2 regions of the Variovorax sp. KBS0712 genome follow, and region 1 is predicted to be linked to the other one. Evidence: riboswitches for the same ligand, from Rfam matches in the RefSeq annotation. Region 1 holds a riboswitch; the other holds the start of a gene.
The links. Region 1 has a riboswitch for glycine ahead of gcvT (glycine cleavage system aminomethyltransferase GcvT). Riboswitches for the same ligand answer to the same signal wherever they lie in the genome.
Positions count from the first base shown of each region.

Region 1 (10,400 bases):
GGCCGATCATTCCGCCCTCGATCATCATGATCATCTACGCGCTGCAGGACGAAACGGTGTCGGTCGGCCAGCTGTTCGTGGCCGGCATCGTGCCGGGCATCCTGATCGCGGTGGCGATGTGCGTGGTGAACTTCTACGTCTCGAAGAAGCGCAACTACAAGGGCGACGGCCAGACGCCGCCGCTGCGCGAAATTCTCATCACGACGTGGAAGGCGATTCCCGCCATCCTGCTGCCGGTGGTGATCCTGGGCGGCATGCGCGCCGGCTGGTTCACGCCCACCGAAGCGTCGGTGGTGGCGGTGTTCTACGCGCTGGTGTGCGGCAAGTTCATCTACCGCACGCTCGAGTGGAAGATGCTGCCCGACATCCTGTCGCGCTCGGCCCTGCTGTCGGCGTCGGTGCTGATCATCATCGGCCTGTCGGCCTCGTTCGCGTGGGTGCTGACCATCGAAGGCATTCCGCAGCAGATGGCCGAATGGCTCATCAGCATGAACCTCTCGCCGTGGATGTTCCTGATCATCGTCAACGTGTTCCTGCTCTTGTTCGGCATCTTCATCGAGCCGCTGCCGGGCGTGATGGTGCTGGCGCCGATCCTGGCGCCGGTGGCGATCAAGCTGGGCGTCGACCCGGTGCACTTCGCGATGATCGTGATCTTCAACCTCACGCTGGGCATGATCACGCCGCCGGTGGGCGGGCTGCTGTTCGTCACCTGCAACGTGTCGAAGGTGCCGATGTCGGCGCTGGTGAAGGAACTGGTGCCCTTCCTGTGGGCGCACGGCGCGGTGCTGATGCTGCTGACCTTCGTGCCGATGCTCAGCACCTGGCTGCCGCGCGCGCTCGGGTTCAAGTAGCGGCGCAGGCCGCTCCCGCCCCCGCCTTCACCCGCCTCAGGCCGGCGGGTGCAGGTACTGGCTCGGCGGCACGCCGAGCGTGCGGCGGAACATCGCGGTGAAGGCGCTCGGGCTCTCGTAGCCGTGCGCCAGCGCCACCTCCAGGATCGACGCGCCCGCGGCCAGCCGCGGCAGGCTCAGCAGCAGCCGCGCCTGGCGGCACCATGCACCGAAAGTCATGCCGGTCTCGCGTTCGAACAGCCGCGCCAGCGTGCGCGCGTTCATGTGCAGCCGCACGGCCCAGCCGTCGAGCGTGGCGGGCTGCGCGGGGTCGCGGATGAACGCCTCGCACAGCGCGGCCAGGCGCGCGTGGCGCGGCATCGGCACATGCAGCGACAGCGCGGGCGCGGCCTCGATCTCGTCGAGGATCAGCTCCATCACGCGCTCGTCGCGCCCGCCCGGCGGGTAGTCCAGCGGCAGCGACACGGCCGCCACGATCAGCTCGCGCAACAGCGCCCCCACGTGGATCACGCGGCAGTCGGCCCCCAGGTCGGCCCGCGTGCCGGGCTCGACGAAGACCGTGCGCATCTTCACCTCGCCCGCCATGCGGATCTGGTGCGTCATGCCCGGCGGCACCCAGACGCCGCGCCCCGGCGGCACCACCCAGCTGCCGGCCGCGGCGCCGACCATCATCACGCCCGAAATCGCATGAATGAGCTGCCCGCGCCGGTGCGCATGCGGCGGAATGAAGGCGTCGCCCGCCGGATCGGTGGCCAGCACGGCGACCGCGCGCGGAGTCGATTCGCCCTCGTCGGGGCGCAGATTCAGTTTGTCCATTTCGCGACGATGTTTGCACATTCGTAGCGAGAACATCTTCCCATGGCTTCCTACGATGGCTCTTCTCCCTCTTTTTCTCCAACCGGACATCCAGGAAAGAAGCCATCGCATGAACACGCGCCGACTCGGGCTGCTCACCGGCACCCATGCCGTCAACGACCTCTACCAGGGCCTCGTGCCCGCGCTGCTGCCCTTCATGGTGCTGGAGCGCGGCTACAGCTACACGGCCGTGAGCGGCCTGATGCTGGCGGCCACCGGGCTGTCGAGCGTGGTGCAGCCGCTGTTCGGCCTGTACGCCGACCGCCACCCGCGCGCCTGGCTGGTGCCCGTGGGCTTCCTGGTGGCGGCGCTGGGCGTGGTGCTGGCGGGCCTGAGCCAGAGCTACCTGCTGACCTGGATCGCGGTCGCGCTGTGCGGGCTGGGCATCGCGGCCTACCACCCGCCCGCCACCGTGGCCGCGCGCGCGGCGGCGGCGCCTCGCAGAAGGCGATGAGCGTGTTCTCGGTGGGCGGCACCATCGGCGCCTCGTTCGCGCCCGTGCTGGCGGCCACGGTGGTCGGCGGCGGCAGCCTGTCGCGCAGCTATCTGCTGGGCATTCCCGCGCTGGCGATGGGCGTGGTGTGGGTCGCGGCGAACGCGCGGCGCAGCGCGGCGGCCCACCATGCGGCCACGGCGGCGCGCGCCGCGCAGGCCCGCGCCCAGGTGCTGAAGCCGCACAACGACTGGCGCGCCTTCAGCCTGCTGGTGGCGACCATCGTGGGCTGGTCGATCCCCTACGTCACGGTGCTGTCGATGCTCTCGCTGCGCATCACGCGCGACCTGCACGGCACCACCTTCCAAGGCGCCGCGGCGCTCACCGCCTTCACCGCCGCGGGGGCCGTGGGCACGCTGGCCGGCGGCTGGCTCGGCGACCGTACCGGGCGCATGGGCACGATCCGCTGCGGCTACCTGCTCGCGCTGCCGGCCATGGCGGGCCTCGTGCTCGCCTCCACGCCCGGCGCGGCGCTGGCCTGCACCGCGCTGCTCGGCATGAGCATGTTCCTGCCCTTCGCTGCGCAGGTGACGCTCGCGCAGGACTACCTGCCGCGCAACCCGGCCACCGCCAGCGGCATCACGCTCGGTCTCGCGCTCTCGGTCGGCGGGCTGGTGTCGCCGCTGTTCGGCCTGCTGTCGGATGCACGCGGGCTCGGCGTGACGCTCACGGTGGTGTTGTGCGTGCTGTGCGTCGCGACCGTGCTGGCCTTGCGGCTGCGCAACCGCACGGTGCAGGTGATGGCGGGCGAGGCTGCGGCGGCCTGAGTTGAGTTCCGTTCCCGCGCAACGGCAGCGCCCACCGTGCACAGGGCACTGGGTGCTTCCCGCAGCGAAATCAAGGAGGAGCCGAAGGCGGGGGACATTCGCGGAGGGAAGCACCCGGTGTCCTGTGCACGCGCCCTGAACCACGAACCACCGAAATCCGTGGGCGATTCCACGCCGCACGCCTGCTCTTTCACTGCCAGAATCGACGCAAGCTTCGACGTCGAGCCTGACAGACAAGAAGAAGGAAAGAGAAGGACGCCATGCACCGAATCGTCGCCCAGGGCAGCAGCCTTGTCGCTGCCGGCTTGCTGGCCACCGCCGGTATCGCGGCCACGCCGGCCGCCGCGCCCGTTGCAGCCGTTGCGCCAGCAGCCGCCCCCGCCAATCCCGTCACCCACCTCGCCGAAGTGGAAACCGCCGTGCGCGCCTGGGCCGCCGCCTGGTCCGCGCGCGACGTCGAGCGCTACCTCGCAGCCTACGCGAGCGACTTCACCCCCGCGCGCGGCCAGACCCGCGAGCGCTGGGAGGCCGACCGGCGCGCCCGCATCACGGGCAAGTCGCGCATCAGCGTGGGCATCGAGGGGCTGGTGATCAGCGTCCAGGGCACGTCGGCCAGCGCGCAGTTCCGGCAGGTCTACAGCGCCGACGCGCTCACCGAGACCGACCGCAAGACGCTCGAGCTGCAGCGCGTGGGCCCGCGCTGGCTGATCCGCAAGGAGAGCGCGGGCAACTGACGCGCACCGCCTTTTCCCTGTAAGGCAAATGGTTCACGAAGATGTCACCACTTGCAACGATGCTGCAGCCTTCGACCTCCGAAAGCTGTGGCCGCCATGTTCCCCACCAAGACCGAGAAGGCACGCGACGAACTCCAGGCCGGGCAGCGCACGCTCAGCCAGCGTGAGCGCGCCCTGCTGCTCATGGCCGACGGCCGGCGCTCTCTGACCGACTTCAGCCCGCTGTTCCCCAGCCGCGTCGAGGCCGAGCAGGCGATCCAGGGGCTGATGCAGCGCGGCTACCTGCAGGTCGCGCGCCCGGTCGCGCCGCCTCCTGCACCGGCCCCCACGCCCGTCCCCGCCGCCGAGCCGATCCAGGTCGCCACCTCGGCCGACAGCTTCGACGGCAAGCGCTCGCTGGCCACCACGCGCATGTTCCTGTTCGACATCTGCGAGCGCATGTTCGTGCGCCGCGACCCGCGCTTCGCCAACCAGATGCGCGACGCCCTGCGCGAGGCCCGCGACCGCGAAGCCATGCTGACCATCGCCGCGCTGATGCTCTCAGAGATCGAGAAGGCCGCCGGCCCCGAGCGCGCCGACTCGCTGCGCGAGCGCATCGACAAGCTGCTGCCGCCGGCCGAAACCGTGCACTGAGCCGCCAGCCCCGGCCCCGCGATCCACTACACTCGCCGGGTCAGGAGAGAGCCCCGCGCGACGGGGCCGCCGAAGGCGCAGGGGTTCCCCGAACGCTCAGGCAAAAGGACTGACAAGACGCCGGCAACCACCGGCGTTTCCTTGCTGGAGAGAGGCCGTGGCATTGCATGCGGCCCACCGAAGGAGCAAACCCCGATCGTGGGGCGAATCTCTCAGGTAAAGCGGACAGCAGGGGTGGCCCGTGGCGTTGCAGCCATGGATTTCGACTGCCCCTTTGGAGTGCCCCGTGGCCGCTTCTACCGCTTCTGACGCCCAACTTCTCAAGACCCCGCTGTACGACCTCCACGTCGAGTTGGGCGCCCGCATGGTGCCCTTTGCGGGCTATTCGATGCCGGTCCAGTACCCCGCCGGCCTCATGGCCGAGCACAAGCACACGCGCGACGCGGCCGGCCTGTTCGACATCTCGCACATGGGCCAGTTGCGCCTGGTCGGCCCCGACGCCGCCGCCGCGTTCGAAACCCTGATGCCCGTCGACGTGATCGACCTGCCCGCCGGCAAGCAGCGCTACGGCCTGCTGCTGAACGACGAGGGCGGCATCCTCGACGACCTGATGTTCTTCAACGAAGGCCACGGTTCGATCTTCGTGATCGTGAATGGCGCCTGCAAGGTGGCCGACATCGCCCACATCCAGGACAAGATCGGCGCGCGCTGCCAGGTGCAGCCCCTGCCCGACCACGCGCTGCTGGCACTGCAAGGCCCGCAGGCCGCGGCCACGCTGGCGCGCCTGTCGCCCGGTATCGAGCGCTTCGTGTTCATGACCGGCGGCGCGGTGCAGATCGGCGGCATCGCCGCCTTCGTCACCCGCAGCGGCTACACCGGCGAAGACGGCTTCGAGATCTCGGTGGCCGCAAAAGACGCCGACGCCCTCGCCCGCCTGCTGCTCGCACAGCCCGAGGTGAAGCCCGTCGGCCTGGGCGCGCGCAACTCGCTGCGGCTCGAAGCCGGCCTGTGCCTGTACGGCAACGACATCGACACCACCACCACCCCGGTCGAAGCCTCGCTCAACTGGGCGATCCAGAAGGTGCGCCGCGCCGGCGGTGCGCGCGAAGGCGGTTTCCCGGGCGCGGCCAAGGTGCTGGCCCAATTGGCTGCCGTCGCCTCGGGCGCGGCCGGCCACACCGACCACAAGACACTCACGCGCAAGCGCGTCGGCCTCGTGGCACTCGAACGCATTCCGGTGCGCGACGGCACGCTGCTGCAGTCGCTCGAAGGCCACGACATCGGCACCGTCACCAGCGGCCTGCTCGGCCCCACGGCCGACCGCTGCGTGGCCATGGGCTACGTGGCCGCCGCCTTCGCCGAGCCCGGCACGCGCGTGCAGGCCATCGTGCGCGGCAAGCCGGTGCCGATGGAGGTCTCGACCCTGCCTTTCGTGCCGACGCGCTACTACCGCGGCTGACCGACACTGAACCCCGCAGACCCGGCTAGGCTCTGCACCCCGATTCCATTTTTTCCACGAGGAGTTTTTTCATGAGCATCAAATACACCAAGGACCACGAATGGGTGGCGGCCGAAGGCGGCGCCGCCACCGTTGGCATCACCGTGCATGCGCAGGACGCGCTGGGCGACGTGGTGTTCGTCGACCTGCCTGAAGTGGGCAAGACCTTCGCGCAGGGCGAGGTCGCCGGTGTGGTCGAGTCGGTGAAGGCCGCCGCCGATGTGTTCATGCCCGTGTCGGGCGAGATCACCGAAGTCAACGAAGCGCTGCGCGCCGACCCGTCGCTGGCCAACAGCGACCCGCTGGCCGCCGGCTGGTTCTTCAAGGTCAAGCTGAGCGAACCCGCGCAGCTCGACGCCCTGCTCGACGCCGCCAGCTACGACAAGTTCGCCGCCGAATCCTGATCCGCTGAACAGCAGCTTCCTCGCACCTTCGTTCCTTCTCCCCCGAGCCTTCACCGCCATGCCGATTCCCGCCCTTCCCTCTTTGCAAGAACTAGAGAACGCCGAAGAATTCCTCGCCCGCCACATCGGCATCGATGCGGCGGACGAGGCGCGCATGCTGCCGGTGATCGGCTCGGAAACGCGCGCGGAGCTCATCGACGGCATCGTGCCGGCGGCCATCCGCCGTGCCCGGCCGATGCGCCTGCCCGCGCCGGTCACGGAGGCCGACGCGCTGGCCGAGCTGAAGGCGCTGGCGTCGAAGAACAAGGTGTTCAAGAGCTTCATCGGCCAGGGCTACTACGGCACGCACACGCCGGGCGTGATCCTGCGCAACATCCTGGAGAACCCCGCCTGGTACACCGCCTACACGCCCTACCAGGCCGAGATTTCGCAGGGCCGCATGGAAGCCCTGCTCAACTTCCAGACGATGGTGTGCGACCTCACGGGCATGGCCATCGCCAACGCCTCGATGCTCGACGAGGCCACGGCCGCCGCCGAGGCGATGACGCTCGCCAAGCGCAGCGTGAAGAGCAAGAGCAACGTGTTCCTGGTCTCTGGCGACTGCCACCCGCAGACCATCGAGGTCATCAAGACCCGCGCCGCGCCGCTGGGCATCGAGGTCAAGGTGAGCACCGTGTCGGAAACGCTGCCGCACCTGATGGTGAGCGGCGAATTCTTCGGCGTGCTCGCGCAGTACCCGGCCACCACCGGCCACGTGCACGACCTGCGCCCGCTCGCGGGCCACGCGCACCAGTGCGACGCCGCCTTCATCGTCGCGGCCGACCTGCTGGCGCTGACGCTGCTGGTCGCTCCCGGCGAGTTCGATGCCGACATCGTCTGCGGCACCACGCAGCGCTTCGGCATGCCGCTGTGCAACGGCGGCCCGCACGCCGCCTACCTGGCCTGCCGCGATTCGTTCAAGCGCTCGCTGCCCGGCCGCCTTGTCGGCGTGAGCGTCGACACGCACGGCCAGCCCGCCTACCGCCTCGCGCTGCAGACGCGCGAGCAGCACATCCGCCGCGAGAAGGCCACCTCGAACATCTGCACCGCGCAGGTGCTGCCGGCCGTGGTCGCCAGCATGTACGCCGTGTACCACGGCCCCGACGGCCTCACGCGCATCGCACAGCGCGTGGCCGTGCTCACCGCCATCCTCGCCAAGGGCCTGTCGCAGATGGGCCGCGAGCCGGTGAACACAACCGCCTTCGACTCGCTGACGATCCGCACCGGCGACGACACGGCCGCGATCATCGAACGCGCGCAGGCCGGCGGCGTCAACCTGCGCCAGCGCCTGCAGCAGCACCTGGGCATCTCGCTGGACGAAACCACGACGCGCGCCGACATCGAAACCCTGTGGGCCCTGTTCGTGCCGGCCGGCACCGCGATGCCGCGCTTCGACGAGCTGGCCGCCAACACCACGCCGCTGATTCCAGAGGACCTGCGCCGCACCAGCGCCTTCCTCACGCACCCGGTGTTCAACACCCACAAGAGCGAAACGGCGATGCTGCGCTACATCCGCAGCCTGTCGGACAAGGACCTCGCGCTCGACCGCAGCATGATCCCGCTGGGCAGCTGCACCATGAAGCTCAACGCAACCAGCGAGATGATCCCCATCACCTGGCCCGAGTTCGCCAACATCCACCCCTTCGCGCCCGCCGACCAGCTGCAGGGCTACGCCCAGCTCGACGCGCAGCTGCGCGCTTGGCTGTGCGAGGCCACCGGCTACGCGGGCATCAGCCTGCAGCCCAACGCGGGCTCGCAGGGCGAGTACGCGGGCCTGCTGGCCATCAAGTCCTTCCATGAAGCCAAGGGCCAGGGCCACCGCAACATCTGCCTGATTCCCTCGTCGGCGCACGGCACCAACCCGGCCAGCGCCCAGATGGTGGGCCTGCAGGTGGTGGTGACGGCCTGCGACGCGCAAGGCAACGTCGACATGGACGACCTCAAGCGCGCCTGCGAGAAGCACAGCGCCCACCTGGCCGCCGTGATGATCACCTACCCCAGCACGCACGGCGTGTTCGAAACCCGCGTGAAGGAGCTGTGCGAGCTCGTGCATGAGCACGGCGGCCGCGTGTACGTCGACGGCGCCAACATGAACGCGCTGGTCGGCGTGGCCGCACCGGGCGAGTTCGGCGGCGACGTGAGCCACCTGAACCTGCACAAGACCTTCTGCATTCCGCACGGCGGCGGCGGCCCGGGCGTCGGCCCGGTCTGCGTGGTCGAAGACCTCGTGCCCTACCTGCCGGGCCACGCCACGGCCGGCGTGCCCTCGAATGGCGTGGGCGCCGTGTCGGCCGCGCCGCTGGGCAATGCGGCCGTGCTGCCGATCAGCTGGATGTACTGCCGCATGATGGGCGCCAAGGGCCTGCAGGCCGCCACCGAAACGGCCATCCTCAGCGCCAACTACATCAGCGCCCGCCTGAAGGACCACTACCCCACGCTGTACGCGAGCCCCAACGGCCACGTCGCGCACGAGTGCATCCTCGACCTGCGTCCGCTCAAGGACACCAGCGGCGTCACCGCCGAAGACGTGGCCAAGCGCCTCATCGACTACGGTTTCCATGCGCCCACGCTGAGCTTCCCCGTGCCCGGCACGCTGATGGTGGAGCCCACCGAAAGCGAACCGCTGGCCGAGCTCGACCGCTTCGTCGACGCGATGATCGCCATCCGCGGCGAGATCCGCCGCGTCGAAGAAGGCGTCTGGTCGAAGGACGACAACCCGCTCAAGCACGCGCCGCACACCGCCGCCAGCCTGCTGGGCACGGAGTGGAGCCACCCGTACTCGCGCGAACTCGGCGCGTTCCCGCTGGCCGAACTCAAGCAGGCCAAGTACTGGCCGCCGATCGGGCGCGTCGACAACGTCTACGGCGACCGCAACCTGTTCTGCAGTTGCGTGCCGGTGGGCGAGTACCAGGAAACCGAAGAGGCCTGACGAAGGCGCGGCGGCGCAGGCCGCCCGCCGTTCAGCCTTCGCGCCGGTACATGGCCCACTTCACGGTGAGCAGGTCCGCGGCGATCTTCGCGGCGTTCACGCCCGCGTAGGTTTCGGACGGATCGAACGCGAAGGCCGCCTGGTAGCGCTTGATGTGCGCGTAGTCCCGGTCGAAGGTCATCGGGCCCATGAGTTCGGTCGGGTCGGTGCCGGCGGGAAGCGCCAGGAATTTCCCGGGGTCGGTGGTGCTCTGGTAAAGATCGACGCTCATCAGGTTCATGGCTTGCCCTCGAAGTCGTAGGCGCAAATCATCTCGACCCTTCGCGCCGCATGCAATCGGCCCGCGCCTACAGGGCGTGCAGGCGGGGCGCTGTCAGTGCATCGCGCCTCAGGGCTGCTTCTTCTTCGCGATCTCGCCGGTGGCGATCTGCGCGCGCAGCCCGCGCAGGCTGGCCTTCATCTTGCGCTCGTTCTCGGGCCCCATGCGCACCAGGATCTTCTGGCCGGCCGAGAGCGATTCGAGCTTCGGGTCGGCGTATTCGTAGCGCACCCAGGGCCGCTGCGAGGGGATGTCGCCCTTCACCTCGACCAGCTTCACCTGCACCGGCCCCGTGGGCTCGGGCGCCTGCAGCAGGTGGTCGATCACGGCAATGAAGCGGTCGTTGAAGTAGCGCCCCGGATAGCCCAGCTCTTCGTACGCCTGCTGGAACAGCGGGTACAGCCGCGCATACACCGCCGCCGCCTTGGCCGGATCGACAGCCCCGGCCAGCATCACGATGCCGTTGTAGCGCGCGGCGTTGTTCGCCGCGATGGTCTGCACGCCGCCCTGCTGCGGCCCCTCGGTGATGAAGCGCTGCGGCGCGGGCTGTACGGGCCACTTGCTGGCGGGTGCCTGCTCGCGCGGCAGGTTGTCGACGGTGGCCACGAAGCGCCGCACGACGCCGTCGGACTGCAGGTAGGCCGCCACGGCCTTGCCGCCCAGCAGCTCGGTGAGCGCCTTCATCACACGCGCATCGGAACTGGCCAGCGCGGGCAGCGCGGCATCGGGCGGGGCCAGCGCCTCGACCGGGTTCTGCGGGCCCTTCGGCTCTTCAACCTTGGGCGGCTCGGGGGGCGCGTCGGTCGGGGCGACGGCCACCGGCGCGGTCGGCAGCGGCGCCAGTTGCTGCTGCTGGTACCAGCGCCAGCCGAAATACG
Region 1 covers NZ_VCCD02000001.1:2,274,183-2,284,582, forward strand. The annotation lists gene FFI97_RS10455 (TRAP transporter large permease) at 1-851, shown strand, start outside; gene FFI97_RS10460 (AraC family transcriptional regulator) at 888-1,667, opposite strand; partial or broken gene FFI97_RS10465 (MFS transporter) at 1,864-2,966, shown strand; gene FFI97_RS10470 (hypothetical protein) at 3,227-3,700, shown strand; gene FFI97_RS10475 (hypothetical protein) at 3,797-4,333, shown strand; glycine riboswitch at 4,365-4,451, shown strand; glycine riboswitch at 4,468-4,572, shown strand; gene gcvT (glycine cleavage system aminomethyltransferase GcvT) at 4,620-5,792, shown strand; gene gcvH (glycine cleavage system protein GcvH) at 5,864-6,235, shown strand; gene gcvP (aminomethyl-transferring glycine dehydrogenase) at 6,294-9,203, shown strand; gene FFI97_RS10495 (hypothetical protein) at 9,235-9,483, opposite strand; gene FFI97_RS10500 (DUF3014 domain-containing protein) at 9,592-10,400, opposite strand, start outside.

Region 2 (10,400 bases), on a different contig from region 1:
TCGAGACCAAGCTGCTGGCCACGCTGACCTCGCCCACGCTGTTCGAGCGGGCGCTGTCGTGGTGCATCGACCAGGGCCAGCTGCGCCGCCATTCGGAGCGCGTGCGCATCCGCCTGGACGGCGCGCGCGGCCGCGCCGTGAAGCTCGCCATGTCGCACGGCTGCACCTTCGCCTCGGAGCCGGCGGGGCTGTTCGGCTGGGTCGACACGGGCGTGGACACCGACGCGCTCACGCAACGCATGCTCGACCAGGGCTACCTGCTGGCGCCGGGCTCGCTGTTCCATGCGCGCCGCCCGCCGAGCACGATGATGCGGATCAACTTCGCGACCTCGCAGGACGCGAATTTCTGGAAGGTTTTCAGCCGGGTCAGGGACGAGCTCTGATTCGCTTGCAAAGGGCTTGGAGTAAGCTGGCAACACAAGAAAACCCAGCCAGGAGACCTCCCGCATGAGCAACGCCAGCAAACCCTTCGACTTCAGCCAGTTCGTCCCCGGATTCGACTTCCTGAAGAACCTCGCCGGCGGTGCCGCCGCGGGCTCCGGCTCGGTGCCCGGCATCCCCAGCCTGGCCAGCTGGGTGGCGCCCACCATGAGCGTCGAAGAGGTCGACAAGCGCATCCAGGAACTCAAGACCGTCCAGTACTGGCTCGAACAGAACGGCCACGCGCTCAAGGCGACCATCCAGGCGCTCGAGGTGCAGAAGATGACGCTGTCGACCCTGCGCGGCATGAACGTGCGGATGGAAGACATCGCCAGCGCGTTCACCAAGCAGGCAGCGGCCATGGCGCCGGCACCTGCACCGGCTCCCGCCCCGGCGCCCGCACCCCGGCCCGAACCGGAGCCCGTCGAGGAAGAGGAAGAAGAGTTCGACGAGGCCGAGGAAGAAGCGGAAGAAGAGGAAACCCCGGCGCCGAAGAAGACGTCGCGCGCCAAGCCCGCCTCGTCCAACGGCGCTGCCGGCGTGGTCGACCCGATGCAATGGTGGGGCTCGCTCACCGAGCAGTTCCAGCAGATCGCGAGCACCGCGCTGCAGGACGCGGCGCAGCTCAAGGTGCCGGCCATGGCGCAGCCGCTGGCCGACGCCGTGGGGCAGGTCATCGGCAAGGCGACGGCGGCGCGCAAGCCGGCCGCCAAGACCGCCGCGAAGAAAGCTGCAGCGAAAAAAGCCGCGCCGGCACCCGCCGCGCGCAAGAAAACCACGTCCACCGCCGCGCGCAAGCGAACCTCCGGCCGGCGCTGACGTCTTACAGACACCTTTCCAGACGACGACGCACGGGTCGGTACGCACCATGAAACTGTTTCCCACCGGCCATGCCACCCACCCGCAATGGCGCATGGCCGCCGGCCTCGTGCTGGCCCAGTTGCGCGCGCAGATGGCGCTGCCCGACTACGCGTCGAACCCGACGCTCGGGCTGCTCTACATCACCGACCACTACGCGGCCGAGGCGCAGGAGATCCTCGATCACCTGAGCGCCGAGCTGCCCGAGGTCACCGACTGGTCGGGCACCGTCGGCATCGGCGTGTCGGCCAACAACGCCGAGTACTTCGACGAGCCCGGCCTGAGCCTGATGCTGTGCGCGCTGCCCAGCGACCAGTACCGCGTGTTCTCCGGCGTGGCGCCGCTGGGCAGCTCCGAAATGAGCGGCTTCGAGGCACACACCGCGCTCGTGCACGCCGACCCGGCCACGCCCGACCTGGGCGAGCTCATCGCCGAGATGGCGGGCCGCACCGACACCGGCTACCTGTTCGGCGGGCTCTCGTCCGGCCGTGGCGGGGCGCTGCAGTTCGCGGTCGGCGGCAACGGCAACATCCGCGGCCACGGTGCGGCGGGCGGTGTGTTCTCGGGCGGCTTGTCGGGCGTGGTGTTCGGCGAGGGCGTGCGGCTGGTGTCGCGCGTCACGCAGGGCTGCCAGCCGCTGCGCACCGGCGGCGCGCGCGAGCGCGAGATCACCGAGGCCGACGGCAACCTGCTGCTGTCGCTCGATGGCGAGCCGGCGCTCGACGTGCTGCTGGCCGACCTGCAGGTGTCGCTCGACCGGCCGCAGGAAGCCATCGACGCCGTGCGCAACACGCTGGTCGGCCTGGCCGACGCGGGCAGCGACGGCATCCGCCGCACCGGCGACCTGGGCGCCGACGTGCTGGTGCGCCACATCATCGGGCTCGACCCCACGCGGCGCGGCATCGCCATTGCCGACAACGCCGAGGCCGGCATGCGGCTGAGTTTCTGCCGCCGCAACGCGCAGGCGGCGCGCGCCGACCTGATGCGCATCTGCGCCGAAATTCGTGAAGAGCTCGAGCCCGAAGAACAGACGCTGGCCACGGCGCGCGCCGTGGCAGCCGGCGAGGCCGAGGCCGCGCCGCATCCCGCGCGGCGCATCGCGGGCGCGGTGTACGTGAGCTGCTCGGGGCGCGGCGGCCCGCACTTCGGTGCGCCGGGCGCCGAACTGCAGATCGTGCGGCATGCGCTGGGCGACGTGCCGCTGGTCGGCTTCTTCGCCGCGGGCGAAATCGCACGCCACCACCTGTACGGCTACACCGGCGTGTTGACGGTGTTCACGGCGCCGGACTGACTGACTGACGGGAAAAAACGACGCGCGCGCCTGCGCACTGTGTTCGCAGGCGCTTCGCGTCGCTAGAATCCGCCCGCTTTCTTGAATCTCTGCTGCTGCAAGAAAGAGTGATCCGCGCGCCCCGAGGCACGCGGTCGATCTCTTTCGCCCCGCCACGCGATGTGACGGGGCCCGGAAACCGACACGGTTTCCCCGAATGGAATTGCAGCCATGGGCAGCCCTACCCACAGTCATTTTTCGAGACTCCAGCGCGCCTTTTCGCGCGCGAACATCGCCGTCGATTACCGCGACGGCATCTATCACCTGCGCAACGAAGCCGCGCAGGCGACCGTGCTTCTGCCGCAGAGCCTGCCGCTGGAAGAGAAAGCAGTGAACCAGCTGCTGGCCTTCGCCAGCGTGCGCTCGCCCGACGGCGCGCACGGTGTGTGCAAGGCCTGCGCGACGCCGGACTTTCATCCGGGCTCGGTTGCGCCGGTGGGCAGCGTGGTCGCGACCGATGGCGACTTCGTGATTCCCGCCGCAGTCGGCACCGACATCAACTGCGGCATGCGCCTGCTGACCACCGGCCTCACGCTGGACCAGGTGGCGCCGCACAAGACGCAGTTGCTCGCGCGGCTCACACGCAGCCTGCTCGACAACGGGCGCGACGTGCCGGTGCACACGGCGGCGTTTCGCGCGCTGTTCGACGAAGGGCCGGCCGCGTTCCTGGACGCCGTGCGCAACGACGGGCTCTGGGCGGCCTGCGACCGCGACCGGCTGCAGGCCGAGATCGGCGCGTGCATCGGCCTGGCGAGCTTCGGCGGGCAGTCGCGGCACGCACCGTCGGCCTACACCGGCGCGCGCCACGAGGTGTTCCGCGACCCGTGCCTCGGCACGCCGGGCAGCGGCAACCACTTCGTCGAGTTGCAGGTGGTCGACCAGGTGATGGACCGGCACGCGGCGTATCGCGCGGGGCTCAAGGCGGGCGAGGTCGTGGTGATGATCCACAGCGGCTCGCGCGACATCGGGTTCCATGTCGGCGGCCGCTGGATGGACCGCGCGCGGGCTGAATGGCCGCAGGGCCTGCGCCATCCGAAGAGCGGGCTGTACGGGCTGGCCGGGCCGCTGGCGCAGGAGTACCTCGAAGCCATGGGCGTGGCCGCGCGCTATGCGTGGGCCAACCGGGTCGTGCTGGCCGAGCTGGTGCGCAAGGACTTCGCCGAGCTGCTGGGCGCCACGGCGTCGACGCTGGTGGTCGACGTGCCGCACAACGTGGTGCTGCGCGAGCACGGCATGAACATCCATCGCAAGGGCGCGACGCCGGCGCATGCGGGCGACCTCGCGCTGATTCCCGGGTCGATGGGCGATCACTCGTACCTTGCGACCGGGCTGGGGCATGAGGACTGGCTGTGGTCGTGCAGCCACGGCGCCGGCCGGCGCATGCGTCGGCAGGAAGTGCGCGCGATGCGGCCCGCACCCGGCGACGCCGATGCCAGCTGGCAATGCGTGACGCTGCGCGAAGAGCGCCGCATCGAAGAGGCGCCGCAGGCCTACAAGCCGATCGGCGCGGTGATCGAGGCGCAGGAAAGCGCGGGGCTCATCCGCTGCGCCGTGCGGCTCAAGCCCTGGGTCACGTTCAAGGCATGACCCGAGGGCGCGTGTCGTGTCAGCCCAGTGCGGGTTGCACGGCGCGCGGCGCGGGCGCCGGCATGCCGGCGAACGCGAAATCGACCTCGGGCGCCAGCCCGCTCACGATGCGCGCGATCGACTTGCCCGAGCCGCAGGCGTGCGTCCAGCCGAGCGTGCCGTGGCCGGTGTTGAGGAACAGGTTCGGCAGCTTGGTCTTGCCGATCAGCGGCACGTTGCTCGGCGTGGCCGGGCGCAGGCCGGTCCAGAACTGCGCGCGCTCGGTGTCGCCGGCGCCGGGGAAGAGTTCTTCGACGCGCCGCACGATGGCTTCGCAGCGCACGCGGTTCAGGTCGCGGTCGTAGCCGTTGAGCTCGGCCGTGCCGGCGATGCGCAGGCGGTCGCCCGACTCCGACGTGTAGCGAGAGAACACCAGCTTGTATTCGTCGTCGGTCAGCGAGACCTGGTGCGCCTTCGATGCGTCCTTCACGGGCAGCGTCACCGAGTAGCCCTTGGCCGGGTAGATCGGCAGGCGGATGCCCAGCGGCGCGGCGTACAGCGGGCTCAACGAACCCATCGCAAGCACGAAGGCATCGCCGCGGATGCGCTGGAAGCGGCCTTCGTTGTCGGTCGCCTCGACGTGGTCGATGCTGCCGCCGGCTTCGCGCAGCGCGGTCACCGTGTGGCTCATGAGGAACTTCACGCCGGCCGCCTCGGCCAGCTTCACGAGTTCGCGCGCGAAGCGGTTGGCGTCGCCCGATTCGTCTTCGGCGGTGTAGGTGGCGCCGGCGAGTTGCGGACGGATGTGGGCGAGGGCGGGTTCGATCCTGATGGCCTCGTCGGCCGAGATGACCAGGCGTTCGCAGCCCAGGGCACGCATCTGCTCGGCGGGCGCGAGGGCGCCGTCGAATTCTTTTTGCGTCGTGTAGAAGTGCAGGATGCCTTGCGTGCGCTGGTCATAGTTCAGGCCGGTGTCTCGACGCAATTGCTGCAACATTTCCCGGCTGTATGTACCGAGACGAACGATCTGTTCGATGTTGTGGCGGGTGCGCGCGGGGGGGCACTCGCGCAAGAACTGCAGGCCCCAGAGCCACTGGCGCATGTCGGCGCGGATGCGAAAGAGCAGTGGCGCATCTTCCTTGCCGAGCCATTGCAGCACCTTCAGCGGCGCGCTCGGATTGGCCCAGGGTTCCGCATGGCTGACCGAGATCTGGCCGCCGTTGGCGAAGCTGGTTTCGGCGGCCGGGGTGGCCTGCCGGTCGATCACGGTCACCTCGTGGCCGAGTTGCTGGAGGTAGTAGGCCGAAGTCACGCCGAGCAGGCCGGCGCCAAGAACGATCACACGCATTGCAAGTACCTTTGAGTTTGCAGCGCTTGAACGGCGGGCGTGGAGTGCTATTGAAAAAATAGCGAGCAACCGGACGGCCGATGTCCAAGTTGCCGCTCCCCCTGTCCTCGGTACCTGAGAGATTCACCCTGCTGCACCCGCAGCGGGTTTGCTCCTTCGGTGCGCCACATGGCGTGGCGGCTCTCCAGACGGCTGTATCGATGAGTGCAGTACTGACCCCTTGCCGAAGTTCCTGGGCGTTGCCTGGAATGTCGTCGGGCCGACCTGAGCGTTTATGGGAGTTTGCGCCTTCGGTAGGGCCTCCGTGGAGGCCCGCTCTCCTGCAATTGTTGGCGATTGTAGGCGGGCCCCGCAAGCCGGCCAAGCCCTGTACATCGGCACTTCACACCGATGGGATAATTGAATGTTGATTTTTGGTAAAGCAAACTTTTTTCTACATGCAGGGGACTCCATGATCCTGGTTACCGGCGGCGCAGGCTTCATTGGCGCCAATTTCGTGCTCGACTGGATCGCGCAGGGCAACGAGCCCGTCGTGAACCTCGACAAGCTGACCTATGCGGGCAACCTCGAGACCCTCGCGTCGCTCAAGGGCAACGCGAACCACGTCTTCGTGCAGGGCGACATCGGCGACAGCGCGCTGCTCGATCGCCTGCTGGCCGAGCACAAACCCCGTGCCGTTGTGAACTTTGCCGCGGAATCGCATGTGGATCGCTCGATCCACGGCCCGGAAGACTTTGTGCAGACCAACGTGCTCGGCACCTTCCGCCTGCTCGAATCGGTGCGCGGTTACTGGAACGCCCTGCCGGCCGACCAGAAGGCGGCCTTCCGCTTCCTGCATGTGTCGACCGACGAGGTCTACGGCTCGCTCTCCAAGACCGACCCGGCCTTCACCGAAGAGAACAAGTACGAGCCCAACAGCCCGTACTCGGCCAGCAAGGCCGCCAGCGACCACCTCGTGCGCGCCTGGCACCACACCTACGGCCTGCCGGTGGTCACCACCAACTGCTCGAACAACTACGGCCCGTTCCACTTCCCCGAGAAGCTGATCCCGCTGATGATCGTCAACGCACTGGCCGGCAAGAACCTGCCCGTGTACGGCGACGGCATGCAGGTGCGCGACTGGCTCTACGTGAAGGACCACTGCAGCGCCATCCGCCGCGTGCTCGAGGCCGGCAAGCTCGGCGAGACCTACAACGTCGGCGGCTGGAACGAGAAGCCCAACATCGAGATCGTCAACACCGTGTGCGCGCTGCTCGACGAACTGAGCCCCCGCGCCGACGGAAAGCCGTACAAGGAACAGATCACCTACGTCACGGACCGCCCGGGCCACGACCGTCGCTACGCCATCGATGCACGCAAGCTCGAGCGCGAACTCGGCTGGAAGCCCGCCGAGACCTTCGACACCGGCATCCGCAAGACCGTCCAGTGGTACCTCGCGAACGGCGAGTGGGTGCGCAACGTGCAAAGCGGCGCGTACCGTGAATGGGTCGAGAAGCAGTACGACGCCACACCCGCAAAGGTTTCCGCATGAAGTTGCTGCTGCTCGGCAAAGGTGGACAGGTCGGCTGGGAGCTGCAGCGCAGCCTCGCACCGCTCGGCGAAGTGGTCGCACTGGACTTCGACAGCACCGACTTCCACGCCGACTTCAGCCGCCCCGAGCAGCTGGCCGCAACCGTGCTGGCGGTGCGCCCCGACGTCATCGTCAATGCCGCCGCGCACACCGCCGTCGACAAGGCCGAGAGCGAGCCCGACTTCGCGCGCAAGCTCAACGCCACCTCGCCCGGCGTGGTGGCCGAGGCGGCGCAGCAGATTGGTGCGCTGATGGTGCATTACTCCACCGACTATGTCTTCGACGGCAGCGGCACCCGCCCCTGGAAGGAAGATGACGCGACCGGTCCGCTCAGCGTGTACGGCCAGACCAAGCTCGAAGGCGAGCAGCTGGTGGTGCGGCATTGCGCGAAGCACCTGATCTTTCGCACCAGCTGGGTGTACGCCGCACGCGGCGGCAACTTCGCCAAGACCATGCTGCGCCTGGCCAAGGAGCGCGACAAGCTCACGGTCATCGACGACCAGTTCGGCGCTCCCACCGGTGCCGAGTTGCTGGCCGACATCACCGCGCACGCCATCCGCGCCACCTTGCAGGACCCGGCCAAGGCCGGCCTGTACCACGCCATCGCCGGCGGCGAGACCACGTGGCACGGCTACGCGCGCTTCGTGCTCGAGATGGCGCAGCAGGCCGGCGTCGAACTCAAGGCCGGCCCGCAGGCCGTGGAGGCCGTGCCCACCAGCGCCTTTCCGACGCCCGCGAAGCGGCCGCACAACTCGCGGCTCGACACCACCAAGCTGCAGACCACCTTCGGTCTGCGCCTGCCGCCATGGCAGGAAGGCGTGGCACGCATGCTGCGCGAGACGCTCTGACCGACTGATTTTTCCTGCCCCTCACAGAAGAAGACTCCCATGACGCAACGCAAAGGCATCATCCTTGCCGGTGGCTCCGGCACCCGCCTGCACCCGGCCACGCTCGCCATGAGCAAGCAACTGCTGCCGGTGTACGACAAGCCCATGATCTATTACCCGCTGAGCACCCTGATGCTCGGCGGCATGCGCGACATCCTGATCATCAGCACGCCGCAGGACACGCCGCGCTTCCAGCAGCTGCTGGGCGACGGCAGCCAGTGGGGCATCAACCTGCAGTACGCGGTGCAGCCGAGTCCCGATGGCCTGGCGCAGGCGTTCATCATCGGCGACAAGTTCGTGGGGAACTCGCCGAGTGCGCTGGTGTTGGGGGACAACATCTTCTATGGGCATGACTTTGCCCATCTGCTGGGCGGCGCCGACGCGCAGGACGCGGGAGCCACTGTTTTCGCGTACCACGTGCATGACCCGGAGCGGTATGGCGTGGTCGCATTCGATGCACAAGGCAAGGCCAGCAGCATCGAGGAAAAGCCGCTCAAGCCCAAGAGCAACTACGCCGTGACGGGCCTGTACTTCTACGACAACCAGGTCATCGACATCGCCAAGGCCGTGAAGCCGAGTGCGCGAGGCGAGCTTGAGATCACGGCCGTCAATCAGGCGTACCTCGATCTTGGCCGGCTCAACGTGCAGATCATGCAGCGCGGCTACGCCTGGCTCGATACCGGCACGCATGAAAGCCTGCTGGAGGCCGGGCAGTTCATCGCGACGCTGGAGCATCGGCAGGGGCTCAAGATCGCGTGCCCCGAAGAGATCGCGTGGCGCCATGGGTTCATCGACAACGAACAACTGGCCAAGCTTGCAGCACCGTTGCAGAAGAATGGCTACGGCAAGTACCTCAGCCATTTGCTGGCCGAAGGTGTGCGCTCATGAAGGTCACGCAGACGGCCATCGCCGACGTGTTGCTGATCGAACCCAAGGTGTTCGGCGACGCACGCGGGTTTTTCTTCGAGAGCTTCAATCAGAAGGCTTTCGACGAAGCCGTCGGCCAGCGCGTCGACTTCGTTCAGGACAACCACTCGCGCTCCACCAAGGGGGTCTTGCGAGGCCTCCATTACCAGGTGCAGCAACCACAGGGAAAACTGGTGCGCGTGGTTCGAGGGGCGGTGTTCGACGTGGCGGTGGACATCCGTCGGTCGTCGCCGACCTTCGGGCAATGGGTGGGCAGTGAACTGTCGGAAGATAACCATCGGCAGTTGTGGGTTCCGCCGGGTCTCGCGCACGGCTTCCTGGTGCTCAGCGAGTCGGCTGATTTTCTGTACAAGACGACGGACTACTACGCACCGGCGCACGAGCGCTGCATTGCGTGGAACGACCCCACGTTGGCGATCGAGTGGCCTGACACGGGCATCGCGCCGAAGCTGTCCGCCAAGGACGCGGCAGCGCCGCCCTTCCTGAGCGCCGAAATTCCCGGCTGAACACAGGTCGACCAGCAGCCGGTTTGCGGCGTTTTCTTCAGAGCCCTTCCCACGCGGGCCATCTCAAAAATATTCCAATTCCAGATGAGACAACTTGCTGACTTCAACGGGCTGGTCGCGTACGGGTGCCTGTGCAAGGGGATCGCCATCGGTCGTCCGGACGACATCAGGGCCGCACAGCCGTGAAAAGTTCGCCTGCCATCAAGGAAAAGAAAGAGAGCTTGCTGGACGCCGCAAAAGGGGCGCTTCGCAAGCGGCTGCCGCGCAAGACGCCGCAGCTGGTGGAGCTTTTCGACGCAGCCTGGTACCTCAAGGGGCTGCCGGACCGTGCACTGATCGCCAACCCGTGGGAGCACTATCTGGGAGGGGGATTCCTGAGGGGAAATCCCAATCCCATGTTCGATACCACCTGGTATCTCGATCGCCACCCCGAATTGCGTGCGGCGGAAAAGAACCCGCTGGCCCACTATCTTGAAATTGGAGAGCGTGCAGGGGATGCGCCCAGCGCGAGGTTCGACCCGCAGTGGTATCTGGATGAATACCCCGATGTCGCCGCCACGCAATTGAGCCCGTTGCTGCATTATTTGAAATTCGGTGCGGCCGAGGGGCGTTTGCCGGCACGGCTGGCGCATTTCGATTCTGTTCCTGCCTTGTCCGAATTCATGGGAGCGTTGGCGCCGTCCTATGCGGCGCGGCCTTGTTCCGTCGATCTGCCGGTTGACTCGGTTTTTTCAGTGGCGTCTCAGGCTGGCGGCGCGGGACGGATTGTTCATCGCATTGCACCCGGGTTTTGCGAGGGTCTTGATGGCCCCCCGGATTATCCGAAGGTCGGATTTGTCGCCGAAATCAACGACGCGACGACCATTGCGGGAACCCGCTATCTGATCGGGCCGACGAATTCTTTGCTGCATGACGAAAATGCGCATTTCCTGTGCAGAGAAGACGCCGCCATCAAATATGGAAAGGCGAAGCGCGCAGCGGCACCTGG
Region 2 covers NZ_VCCD02000003.1:620,091-630,490, reverse strand. The annotation lists gene FFI97_RS27720 (PLP-dependent aminotransferase family protein) at 1-383, shown strand, start outside; gene FFI97_RS27715 (PhaM family polyhydroxyalkanoate granule multifunctional regulatory protein) at 448-1,239, shown strand; gene FFI97_RS27710 (FIST C-terminal domain-containing protein) at 1,289-2,569, shown strand; gene FFI97_RS27705 (RtcB family protein) at 2,780-4,195, shown strand; gene FFI97_RS27700 (D-amino acid dehydrogenase) at 4,215-5,522, opposite strand; glycine riboswitch at 5,614-5,720, opposite strand; glycine riboswitch at 5,764-5,855, opposite strand; gene rfbB (dTDP-glucose 4,6-dehydratase) at 5,974-7,053, shown strand; gene rfbD (dTDP-4-dehydrorhamnose reductase) at 7,050-7,940, shown strand; gene rfbA (glucose-1-phosphate thymidylyltransferase RfbA) at 7,980-8,867, shown strand; gene rfbC (dTDP-4-dehydrorhamnose 3,5-epimerase) at 8,864-9,412, shown strand; gene FFI97_RS27675 (glycosyltransferase family 61 protein) at 9,595-10,400, shown strand, end outside.
Region 2: it holds a riboswitch for glycine, as region 1 does, so the genes downstream of both, FFI97_RS27700 (D-amino acid dehydrogenase) here and gcvT (glycine cleavage system aminomethyltransferase GcvT) in region 1, are expected to answer to the same signal.